2 regions of the Oceanobacillus phoenicis genome follow, and region 1 is predicted to be linked to the other one. Evidence: predicted binding sites of a transcription regulator. Region 1 holds the regulator's gene; the other holds the start of a gene.

What was found. Region 1 encodes LexA, which represses DNA repair genes until DNA is damaged. Its sites were predicted from a motif close to CGAACATATGTTCG; they were not measured.
Region 2: a site for LexA is predicted at 4,015-4,028, ahead of ABC346_RS15805 (DNA polymerase IV). Genes of this name have one in related genera too.

What each region holds. Positions count from the first base shown of each region.
Region 1 covers NZ_JBDFME010000001.1:2,838,825-2,845,192, reverse strand. Annotated here, with positions in the region: cyclic di-AMP (ydaO/yuaA leader) riboswitch at 1-99, shown strand, start outside; gene ABC346_RS14235 (potassium channel family protein) at 159-836, shown strand; gene ABC346_RS14230 (TrkH family potassium uptake protein) at 837-2,171, shown strand; gene ABC346_RS14225 (peptidoglycan DD-metalloendopeptidase family protein) at 2,270-3,109, shown strand; gene ABC346_RS14220 (hypothetical protein) at 3,266-3,526, opposite strand; gene lexA (transcriptional repressor LexA) at 3,648-4,271, opposite strand; gene ABC346_RS14210 (YneB family resolvase-like protein) at 4,557-5,195, shown strand; gene ABC346_RS14205 (DUF896 domain-containing protein) at 5,281-5,514, shown strand; gene tkt (transketolase) at 5,599-6,368, shown strand, end outside.
Region 2 covers NZ_JBDFME010000001.1:3,142,122-3,148,489, reverse strand. Annotated here, with positions in the region: gene ABC346_RS15815 (EAL domain-containing protein) at 1-1,653, opposite strand, end outside; gene ABC346_RS15810 (peptidylprolyl isomerase) at 1,957-2,565, opposite strand; gene ABC346_RS15805 (DNA polymerase IV) at 2,746-3,996, opposite strand; gene ABC346_RS15800 (YjcZ family sporulation protein) at 4,173-4,271, opposite strand; gene dacB (D-alanyl-D-alanine carboxypeptidase/D-alanyl-D-alanine endopeptidase) at 4,502-5,872, shown strand; gene ABC346_RS15790 (Spx/MgsR family RNA polymerase-binding regulatory protein) at 6,002-6,368, shown strand, end outside.

The DNA of each region.
Region 1 (6,368 bases):
AAATGTAACACTTGTCTAGGGGTGAATCTAGATTATAGATGGGATACCTTTATGTCCCTAATCCGACAGCTAACCTCGTAAGCGTCATAAGGAGAAAAGGTCTTATTTATAGACCATTTCTTTGTAATGGTTTTTTTACTGTCAAAGGAGTGGTGAAAATGCCAAAAAGAATTAGTGGGAAGAAGAAACAATTTGTTGTAATTGGCTTAGGTAGCTTTGGAGGAAGTATCGCCAAAGAACTTTATCATTTAGGATGTGACGTGCTAGCTATTGATAAAGACATTGAAAAGGTTAAGAAGTACATTCCGTACACGATGCATTCCGTTCAAGTAGATAGTACGGATGAAGAAGCTCTAAATAGTCTTGGAGTCTCGAATTTTGATCATGTAGTTGTAGCTATTGGAGATAATATTCAATCAAGTGTATTAACAACTTTAATTCTTAAAGAATTGGGAATAGAAAAAGTATGGGTTAAAGCCGAGAATATACATCATCAAAAAGTGCTTTCAAAAATCGGAGCAGACTTAGTTATACATCCTGAATCAGATATGGGGTTAAGAGTAGCGCATAACATGGCTTCAGAGAAAATTGTTGAATATATAAATTTATCAAATGAATACAGTATTGTGGAATTAGTCGCCTCGAAGAAAATTCATAATAAAAGCCTATTAGAATTGGATTTAAGAGCAAAATTTGGCGTGACTATTCTAGCGATAAAAACAGAGGAGGGAATCAATGTCTCTCCGCTACCTGATGATATTATTCCAGAAGGGTCCATTCTAGTAACCATGGGTAGTAATCAATCTATACGAAAATTTGAGGAAAAGGGGATATAGATGATGACTCGATTTCCAATCTTTTGGAAGATTTCACTTACTCCTCCTCAAATTATAACTTTAGGATTTATAGTAGTAATCACTGTAGGTACATTTTTATTAACTTTGCCGATCGCAACATCAGAACCAATAAGTGTGATAGATGCTTTGTTTACAGCCACCTCAGCGACTACTGTGACAGGATTAGTGGTACTTGATACAGGTACGGAATTTACACTGTTTGGTCAAATTGTGATTATGGTACTTATACAACTAGGTGGCCTAGGATTAATGACTTTTGCGATATTGATAGTCTTGCTCTTAGGTAAGAAAATCGGATTGCGTGAGAGAATACTTGTGCAGGAAACATTTAATCAATCAACTCTTGGTGGATTAATAAGGCTCGTTAAATCACTTTTAATCTTTACATTTTCTATGGAATTAATGGCAACTATTTTGTTATCCATTCGATGGGTCCCGGTATATGGGCCAGGATTTGGTGTGTTTACTAGTTTGTTTCATGCAGTTTCTGCGTTTAATAATGCTGGATTCTCGCTATGGCCTGATAGTCTTATGGGATATGTAGGGGATCCAGTAGTTAATATTATCATTACTTTCCTTTTTATTGTTGGAGGAATCGGTTTTACGGTTATTTATGATCTGATCAAGACAAGAAAATTTCATCAATTATCATTGCATACAAAATTAATGATAATTAGTACATTATCAATTAATATTCTTGCTACTATTGTTATTTTTTTACTTGAATATACAAACTTTGATACATTGGCTAATTTAGCTTTGGATGAGAAATTATGGGCATCCTATTTTCAAGCGGTTACACCTAGAACTGCCGGCTTTAATAGTCTGGATATAGGAAGTATGAATCCCGGTACCTTAACTTTAACAATGTTTCTTATGTTTATTGGTGCAGGGAGTGCTTCTACCGGTAGCGGTATTAAATTAACTACGTTTATCGTTATTGTTTTAGCTGTACATGCTTACCTAAGAGGGAAAAAAGAGGCTGTAATATTCAAACGTTCGATACCAAATCATGTAGTTCATCGGGCTTTAGCTATTACAGTAATCAGTTTGTTAATGGTTACCATCGTGATATTTATATTATCAATAACGGAAAATGGTCCTTATCTTCAAATTATTTTTGAAGCGTTTTCTGCATTTGGTACAGTAGGATTATCTATGGGATTAACTAGTGAATTAAGCGAAAATGGAAAACTACTTCTATGTATATTGATGTTAGCAGGAAGAATTGGACCAGTTACCTTAGCTTTTGCTTTGGCGAGAACTGCTAAAGGTAATATACGATACCCAAATGGTGATGTATTCACTGGATAAATCATGATGTAATAGAAAAATAGACATATTATTTAGGTGGCTAGTCCGGTCGGGCAAGTCACTTTTTTCATTAAATAGTAGAAAAGGAGGAGAGTTATATGCCATTTAAAGATTACAGAATAACATCCCCATTTGGATATAGAAGAGATGTTTGGACAGGTGATGGATTTACGTTTCATACAGGGATTGACTTAGTTAAATACCATAAAGCAAGTATTCAAGCATTTACAGAAGGAAAAGTTATTTTTGCTGGTTTGGGTAGAACTGGTACTGGCTTGGGTGGTTTTGGAAATGTAGTACTTCTTCAAGATAAAAATAACCGGGGTCAATTATATGCTCATCTGGATAGTGTTTCGGTGCAGCGTGGTCAATTTGTGAAGAAAGGGCAAGTAATAGGAAAACAAGGGGATACAGGAAAGACGACTGGATCTCATTTGCATTATGAGGTACGTAAAAAAGCGGAGAGTCAACCTCCATATGGGTGGACCTCAGATAGGGCGAATAATTGTTTAGATCCTACGAAATATTTACAAAACTATAATGATAATAAGAGTATCATTCAGGATATTCAGTCTGGATTAAATCGTAAATATAAGACAGGTATAGCCATTGATGGTATAGCTGGCCCGTTAACAATCAAAGCAGCAATCAAAGGATATCAAATAGAATTAAATAAACAATTCAATGCAAAGTTAAACGTTGATGGTATGTGGGGGCAGAAAACAAAAGCTGCTACGGTAACGGTAGCAAGTGGCGCTAAAGGAAATATTACGTGGATACTTCAAGCGATGCTTTATATTAATGGAGAAGATCCAAAAGGATTAGATGGTATTTTTGGTACCAATACAAATAATGCAGTAAAATCTTTTCAACAAAAAGAAAGTATCGTCGTTGATGGAAAAGCGGGTAAAGCTACTTGGGAGAAAATATTTCAATAATAGAGTATTGTATAACGTCAAAACTAGATAAAAAATTCTAACTTTGACGTTTTTTTATCCCACATATAACGGGCGGTAATAACTTATTGAATGAAGAATTTCTTTATTTTAGAGTTAGATTTGGTTGATTCAATCTCCTAAATGCCTTTTGTAAAACTAAATAATGAAAACAGTTACTTGATACCATAAAGCTAATCCAACTAATAATCCCGCCGCCCCTATTTTTAATATATTTTCCTTTGACTTTATTTGTTTCGTCTCCATAACTTCTAATATCGTAACAATAATTAAAATGATACATAAGAAAGGTAATGTTAAGAAATCAACGTATCTCGTTAAATAGTATATTCCTAGAATGATTGCAATTATGGCTGCAGGAATATAAAAGCCTCTTCGTTTCAAAATGTTTTCAGACACCTATTATTCACTCCTTCCGCTAACTATTACTATGTTATTAGTATTGAAGTGAAAATATGTACAACTATTTATACTCAGTAAAAAAGAGTTTAGCTAAACTTCGATAGCTAAACTCTTTTATTTAATGAATATTTCGGTATAAACCAATAACTTTTCCAAGAATGGTTACATTTTCATAAAATAGAGGTTCCATTGTAGCATTTTCTGGTTGAAGTCGAATACGTTTATCTTCTTTAAAGAAGCGTTTAACTGTCGCTTCATTTTCTTCAGTCATTGCTACAACAATCTCTCCATTTAATGCTGTGTTTTGTTGTTTAACAATTACCATATCACCATCTAAAATGCCAGCCTCAATCATACTTTCACCATCAATTACAAGTACAAATACATTATCGTCTGGTCCTGCACTTGAACTTGGAATCGGAACAAATTCTTCGATATTTTCAACTGCTGTAATCGGTATTCCTGCAGTAACCTTACCAATTACTGGTGCATATCGCGCTTCGTCTTTGGGAAGCTGCTGTTCTATTTCTGGATCAATAATTTCAATTGCTCTTGGTTTAGTAGGGTCTCTTCGTATATATCCTTTATTTTCTAATCTTTCCAAATGTCCGTGAACAGTTGAGCTGGAAGCGAGTCCGACTGCAACGGCAATTTCTCGAACAGATGGTGGATATCCTTTTAACTTAACTTCGCTTTTAATAAAGTCAAAAATCATTTGTTGTCTTTTTGATAGTTTCGTCATCAAACGTTCACCTCTAGCATAGGTTTTTATTAATGATAGTTTATCATTTTACTATAAAATAAGCAAACACTCGTTCTAATTTTTTATTGACAAGATCATACGTTCGGTATATACTTTAACCAGATAAGAACAACTGTTCGACAAATGGATGAAAGGAGCTTTTAATCATGCTGAAGAAAATTACTAGAACCGATGCATTCTATGTGGTAGCATTTGCTTTAGCGCTCGCTTTTCTATATTTCTCTATGGTAACGAGCGGTTAATGGAAACAGGAGGAAGTTAGGATTGAAAGCAGTAGTATATTGTCGAGTCAGCACGGATAAACATACACAAGAGTCGTCATTGATACGTCAACGAGAGGAATTGCAAACATTAGCAAATAAGCTAAACTTTACGATTGTTGATTGTATTGAAGAACAAGCAAGTGGTTACGACATCGAGCGAGAAGGACTTTTTCAACTTCTCGAATATTTTTCCAGTAAAGAAGCAGATTGTTTATGTATTCAAGATGAAACTCGATTAGGCAGAGGGAATACAAAAATAGCGCTATTTCATCAATTAGCTAAGCTAGATATCCCAATATATACGGTAGCTCACGAAGGTGAGTTAGTATTGAATGAAGCGGATTCAATGGTATTACAAATAGTGGGAATAGTAGAAGAATATCAAAGAAAAATACAAAACATGAAGATAAGAAGAGGTATGCGTAGAGCAGTACGCGAGGGATATCGTCCGGAAAAAAATCTAAAACAAATCGATCAGTCCCCAGGTAGAGATCGATCGGAAGTTCCTATTGAAGAAATTGTTCGATTAAGGCAGAATGGGTTAACATTTAATGAAATTACAAAGGTGCTCAATGGTTTAGGTTATGCCGTTTCAAAAGCTACTGTGCACCGTAGATACCAAGAATATCAAAATACTTGAATCTAGGTTCGAGGTAGAGTACGATAAGAGGCAGGATGTGAAATCCTGTCTTTTTTCATTTTTAATAGGTGGGGAGGTTGACACCATGTTATCTAAGGATAAATTAGAGAGAATAAATGTTTTGTCTAAAAAGTCCAAAGCAGAAGGATTAACAACAGAAGAAAAAGCAGAGCAGAAGAAGCTTCGTGAAGAATATTTAAAGAATGTACGTAGCTCTTTCAATAACCAGTTAAAAACAATGACAGTTATTGATCCAAAAGGTAATGACGTTACTCCCCAAAAGCTTCGTGATTATCAAGATAGAAACAAAAAACATTAAATTCTATTTGTCATGCTTGTTGTAATGATAATTTCAATATAGAATGTAGAAGTAAAGGCTTTATTTTTGAAAGGGGTAGACAAAATGTCAGGCAAGGTAGAACAATTATCAATAAATACGATTCGTACTTTATCTATTGATGCAATTGAAAATGCAAACTCAGGACACCCTGGATTACCAATGGGTGCAGCGCCAATGGCGTACACATTATGGACAGACTTTATGAATCATCATCCAAAAAATTCAAAATGGTTTAACCGTGATCGCTTTGTATTATCTGCGGGACACGGATCAATGCTTTTATACAGCTTATTGCATCTTTCTGGATATGATGTATCTATTAAAGATTTGAAAGAATTCCGTCAGTGGGATTCAAAAACTCCTGGACATCCAGAAGTACATCATACTGATGGTGTAGAAGCAACTACAGGACCTTTAGGACAAGGTATTGCAATGTCAGTAGGAATGGCAATGGCAGAGGCACATTTAGGTGCAACATTTAATAAAAATAATTATGGTGTAGTAGATCATTACACATATGCCTTGGTTAGTGATGGCGATTTAATGGAAGGGATTTCTCATGAAGCAGCTTCCTTAGCAGGCCATTTAGGATTAGGTAAATTAATCGCACTTTATGATTCTAATGATATTTCTCTAGATGGAGATTTAAATCGCTCCTTCTCTGAAGAAACTGAAAAACGTTTTGAAGCTTATGGTTGGCAAGTACTTCGAGTAGAAGATGGAAATGATGTTAACGCTATTCGTGAAGCAATTAAAGAAGCTCAAAGCAATACAGATCAACCAACACTTATTGAAGTGAAGACTGTTATTGGATATGGTTCTCCAAATAAATC
Region 2 (6,368 bases), 300 kb from region 1:
TTCATTTGGTTGAACAGGTTTACTAAAGAAATATCCTTGTCCTTCATGACATTGTTGACTTTTCAAGTATTCGAGTTGTTTTTCACTTTCTATTCCCTCAGCAATAATTCGAAAATGCAAGTTTTTCCCCATATTAATGATTGTATTTGTGATAATTTCTCCATCGCGATCAAGGTCATCGATAAACGACTTATCAATTTTTAATGTATCAATAGGAAGCTGTTTCAGGTAACTCAATGATGAATAGCCTGTTCCGAAATCATCGATAGATACATGCATTCCTAAGCTTTTTAATTCTAAAATTGTCATCATAGAACTTTCTAAATTAAGAATGGTACCTTCTGTTATTTCAATCTCGAGATATGAGGCATCTAGCATTGTTTTATTTAGAATTTCTTTCACATCTTGCACAAAGTACTTATCTTTAAATTGTATTGGAGATACATTCACGGAAATACGTTGCATAAGTAACCCTTTTTCTTGCCATGATTTCATTCTTCTACAAACATTTTCAAGTACCCATTTTCCGACTGGGATAATCATTCCGGATTCCTCTAATTTTGGTATGAACTCACCTGGCGAAATAAAACCAAGTTCTCGATTATTCCATCGTAATAACGCTTCTGCACCAACTACTTTATGACTTTTTAAATTAATAATTGGTTGATACATGATGCTAAATTCTTCGCGAGCTAAAGCTTCCTTTAATTCTAAACCTACCAAATAACCACGTTCTAGAGGTTTTTTCTGCTGATGAGTATGTATACAATACCGATTTCCGCCATTCTTTTTTGCGATATCCATTGCTTTTCTCGCTTGTTTGATGCAAGTATCTATTCCATCATATTTAGAATGTCCGTCCGTATAATTTGTTTTGTAGGGAAAACTAATCCCAATGCTAACAGTTAATGAAATTTGTCTATCTTGTATTTTATATGGGATGCGTAATTTATTAACGATACGTTCTGCTTTCGCCATGCATTCTTCTTGGTCTAATTTTTCTTTTACGATTACAACAAACTCATCTCCATCTTTACGAAAAAGAAAGTTTTCTTTCGTTTGGAAATTTTGCAATCGTTCTGCTACCATCGTAATTACTTTATCTGCAATTCGTTTACCGAACGTTTCATTAATTTGCTTGAATCGGTCTAAAGAAATATATAATATGGCCTTTACATCGTTTATATTAATTTTTTGATCATCTACCCAATGATAGAGTTGATTCTGATTCGGTAATTTCGTTAAATAATCCGTATATGCAATCCCTTCGATATATTGCTCATGATGTTTTCGTGCAGTGATGTCGTAGTAAGTCGTCACCATTTTTTCGAGATTTCCAAATTGGTCATAGTAAGGTACCATTGCTGCATCAAACCAACAAGTGGTATCGTCCTTCGTTTGGATTTGAATTTCTTCTTTCCAAATAGCTTCTTTATTGTGTTCTTTTACTATATGTAAGTGGGTAGGGGACTTTAGTAATCTATTAAAAGGTTTATCAAATAAGTCTTCTTCTGTGTAATTTAGTCGCTTGCAAAAAGAATCATTCGCATAAATTAAAATCCCATTCATATCTATGATGGAAAACATGGTTGTCTGATCTATTGCGGACTGTACCTTACTATCAGTTAAAAAATGTTTTCTATTTTCATTCATGAAGAATACCTCGCTTATGTATATGTACACTCTATTTTACTAGATTTGATTCTGCATAGCTATGGGAATTGACGAAAAATATGAAATATTTTCATGTTTAGGTTAAAATATTATTCTAATTGAATCATTAATAGGGCAGTGGGAAAGATTATTAACGCATGATTTTTGCGAAGGAAATGGAATGGAGAATTACGGGATTTGAATGAAAAAGGTTCAATCCTATGAGAAAAGCACGAGCTGAAGATTCGTGCGGAAAAGAGGCTTTCTTTTCCGAGTTAGCTAAAGCCGTGCCTATGGATATATTTATTCTGTTTTTTCTGGCTCTCCGTAGTCCTGTCCTTTGGTATCTACAGTGATTTGTTTAATGGTTGGTACTTTTTCTCCAGAAGTCCCTTGTTCTACAATGTTATCTACGGTTTCCATGCCCTCAGTGACTTTTCCAAAACCTGCATAATCTTCATCTAGATGGTCTGCTTTGTCTAGAACAATAAAAAATTGTGACCCTGCAGAATCAGGATGTTGGCTTCTAGCCATTGAAAGTACACCGCGTTCGTGGACTAAATTATTTTCAAATCCATTCGAAGTGAATTCCCCAGGGATAGAGTATTCAGGTCCTCCAGTTCCATTTCCTTCAGGATCGCCACCTTGGATAACAAACTCGGGGACAATTCGGTGAAAAGTTAATCCATCATAAAACCCATCTTCAATTAGAGAAATAAAATTAGTTACTGTGTTAGGAGCAATATCAGGATAAAGTTCCACGGTAATAGTTTGTCCATTTTCCATTGTAATTGTAGCTATCGGGTTTTCGTCCGATTGAGTTTCTACGCTCGGTGTCTCTTCGGTATCAGAGCATGCTGATAAAAGAAGAGTAATCATTAGCATTAGTATAAATAAATATCTTTGCTGCATTTTAGATCTCCTTTGTTTTTAATCACGGTGAGTAATTGTCCATAAAATCCCCGCTCTAAGACTTAGAAAGAAGTCGAAACAGACGCTAACACTTTGATAAGTCTCACTTTTATTATCATTATAGCATGGATTTTTAAATGACAGGAATTTAGAGTGTGGGCTTTGGTATAGTAGGTTATATTAAGCGTAGTGCCCACCAATTTTTTTGCTTCGTTCTATAGTGATCCCAGCTTTGGTATAACTTGATGCACGAAGGATGGCAGTGGATCCATATTTATCACGAATTGCATCCATGACATATCCAATATCATTTTTCTTCGTACGATCCTCAAATAAATCCAGCTGTGTCTCTTGTTTGTCTCTAAGGTTGGTTAATGTTACATATACATGACGAACCATACTTTTACCATCGTAAAATTTATTAAATAGCTGCATGCAAATATCATAAACATCTAATGTAATATTTGTTGGAAGGTCGATGGATTGTGATCGAGAAAATCCGCCGCCGGTCTCTTTTGAATAAGAAATTCCTAAATGAATGGTTCTACCTGATTTATTTGCTGTACGAGCTCTTCGGCATACTTCTTCGCAGAGGTCGAGGATGCAGTAAGGAATATCTTCTTTCGTGTAATCACGTAATAAAGATATACCATGGCCAAAGCCCTTTTGTTCTTGTTTCGAAAAATCTCCGAAGACAGGACTTAAATCAATCCCCCATGCATGCCAATAAAGTTGTTCTCCCATTACTCCAAATCGTTTTTTTAAATGGTCAAGACTATAATTGGCGAGTTGGCCTAGCGTAATAATTCCCATTCGATTCAAATTTTTCTTCATTCGTCTTCCTATTCCCCATATAGATTCAATCGGATGTGGCCAAAGTTTTTTTTCCACATCTTCATACGTACATTCTGCAATTCCTTGTTTTTTGGCATGAAGATCCATGACAACTTTTGCTAAAAATTTATTATCTCCAATTCCAATGGAACAAGTAATGCCAAAGGAATCTAGAATATCGGCTTTTATTTTTTCCGCAATTTCTTTGCGGGTCCCAAATAAGTGTTGTAAACCGTTGACTGTAATCCATACTTCGTCTACAGAATAAGGGTGAATAGCCTCTATAGGTGCATATTGCTGCAGTAAATCAGTAATTTGTAAAGACATGTGTATATAATCTGCCATATGAGCAGGGATAATATAAATTTCTGGGTCATTTGGTAATTCGAAAAAACGACTTACATTACTTATTCCGTAGCGTCGCTTTAACTCAGGAGAAGCGGCGAGTACAATACTGCCTGATCGATTTGGATCGCCAACAACAGCAAGCATTACTTTCATCGGATCTAATCCTAGTTTGACTGCTTCTACACTCGCATAGAATGAGCGCATGTCGATACATAGAACATCATTACGAGGATATGTGGAATAATCCATTATTATCACCCTTTCATAAGAACGTATGTTCTATTATATGTAGAACAGTGAAAAATAACAATGGAAATTTGTTACAGGAAAATAACAGCAATAAAAAAAGGATGCAGGAAGCACCCTTCAATCCGATACATACGAGAGGAGGAAAGAATTTTTATCATGAAGAGGGGTTCTAATTACTAGTAGTTCCAGTAAGAGCCGCCGACTATGATAAGCAAAATAAATAACACTACTAAAAAAGCAAAGCCAAATTCACCACGTTTTTCATATTCGCTCATACTACCACCTCCTACGATATATGGCTATTATATGTGCGGAAATAAAGAACAGGGAGGGCCATTAACTAGTCAAAGGCATAAAAATTACAAGAAATACGGTGACCTCTGTTCAGCAATGTAAGAACTGCCGCACACATATGTTTAAGATTAAAAAGGAATCTCGTTGGGTTCTGTAGAAATAAAAATATAATATAAGGAAATGGTTTCATTTGAGAACAGGAGTGGGATTAATGAAAGAACTTCAAACATATATCAATAAACAAGAAAAATGGGCAGGAGGGATACTTGGTCTTAGTGTTCGTTCTGCAGACACGGGGGATATTTATCTGAGTCATAATGGAGATATACGTCTTCACCCGGCTTCAAATCTGAAGATCCTAACTGCTGTGGCTGCTTTACGAATATTGGGACCGGACTATAGATTCTCGACGGAGATAAGATTGGACGGAAAACTTGTCGATGATGTCTGGGAAGGAGATGTCTATATTGTTGGGAAAGGCGACCCTACATTGCAACTCAAAGATTATCAGAAATTCGCCGCTACCCTTCACAATTATGGTATAAGAACAATTACCGGTAGTATTTACGGAGATGATACATGGTACGATGACAAACGTTTATCGGAAGATTTAATTTGGACGGATGAACAATATTATTATGGAGCGGAAGTATCAGCATTAACAATATCTCCTGATAAAGATTATGATACTGGATCTGTAAAGATTATCATTCAACCCGGTCAATTGGGGGAATCACCTCAATATCAACTGTATCCTAACACATCTTATATTACTTTAGAGAACCATGCAGTTACAGTAGCTCAAGCTGAAGAAGAAGAGTTGTGTATTACTAGAGAACATGGGGGTAACCGTATTTATATAAGAGGAAATATCGGTATTGATCATGAAGTAAGGCAAGAATGGATGGCTGTATGGAAAGTTACGGATTATGTAATGGATATATTTATTGAAACATTAAACGAAATGGGAATAACGATAAAAGGAAAACCTAAATCAGGAAAATCTGTTCCAAACGAGACAATGTGCATACATAAACATTCTTCTCCAACATTAGCAGAGATCTTAGTTCCATTTATGAAACTAAGTAATAATGGGATTGGAGAAATGCTTGTAAAAGAAATGGGGCGTTTTGTATATGAAGAAGCTACATGGGATGCAGGATTAAAGGTAGTAAGAGAACAAATTCAAACCTATGGAGTAAATATGGAGACCGTGCAAATTAAGGACGGTTCAGGAATTTCGCACAGTAATTTGTTACCAGCAAATGAGTTGTCCAAATTATTATATCGAATTCAACCGGAAGAATGGTTTCCTTTGTTGTTAGATACTCTACCTGTAGCAGGCGAACAAAATAGAATGGTGGGTGGGACTTTACGAGAACGAATGAAAGGACTATCTGTTAAAGCGAAAACCGGAACAATAGAAGGAGTTAGTACTTTATCTGGGTATATCAATATGGAGACCAAGCAAAGAGTAATCTTCTCGATTTTGTTGAATAATTTAATCGATGAAGAAATAGGTAAAGAGATTGAAGATGAAATAGTCGCTTATTTACATACACAGGATATTGCAAAGGTATAGCGATTAAAAAATATTATAGAAATAATTTTCCATTACTTTACCATAGTTTTACCACATTTCAGTGATAAGGTATAGATGTAGGATACTAGATATCCTTTTTAGAATGTCAAAAAAATAAGGAGAATGAACATGACAGTCAATATATACGGAGCATCTTGTTCATCAACCAGAAAAGCTCGACAATGGTTTAAAAAACACGGAATAGCTTATAAAGAAAGAAATATATTAAGACAACCTTTAACAATTAATGAATTACAGGAAATTTTACGAATGACGGTAGAAGGTACAGATGAGATTATCTCTACACGTTCGAAAATATTTAAGGAACTTAATTTAAATTTAGACGAATTACCATTACAAACATTATTAGAATTAATACACGAACACCCTCGATTATTAAAAAGTCCGATATTAATGGATGAAAAACGTTTTCAAGTAGGTTACCATGAAGACGATATACGACAATTTCTTCCAAGAAAGACAAGGGAACATTTAT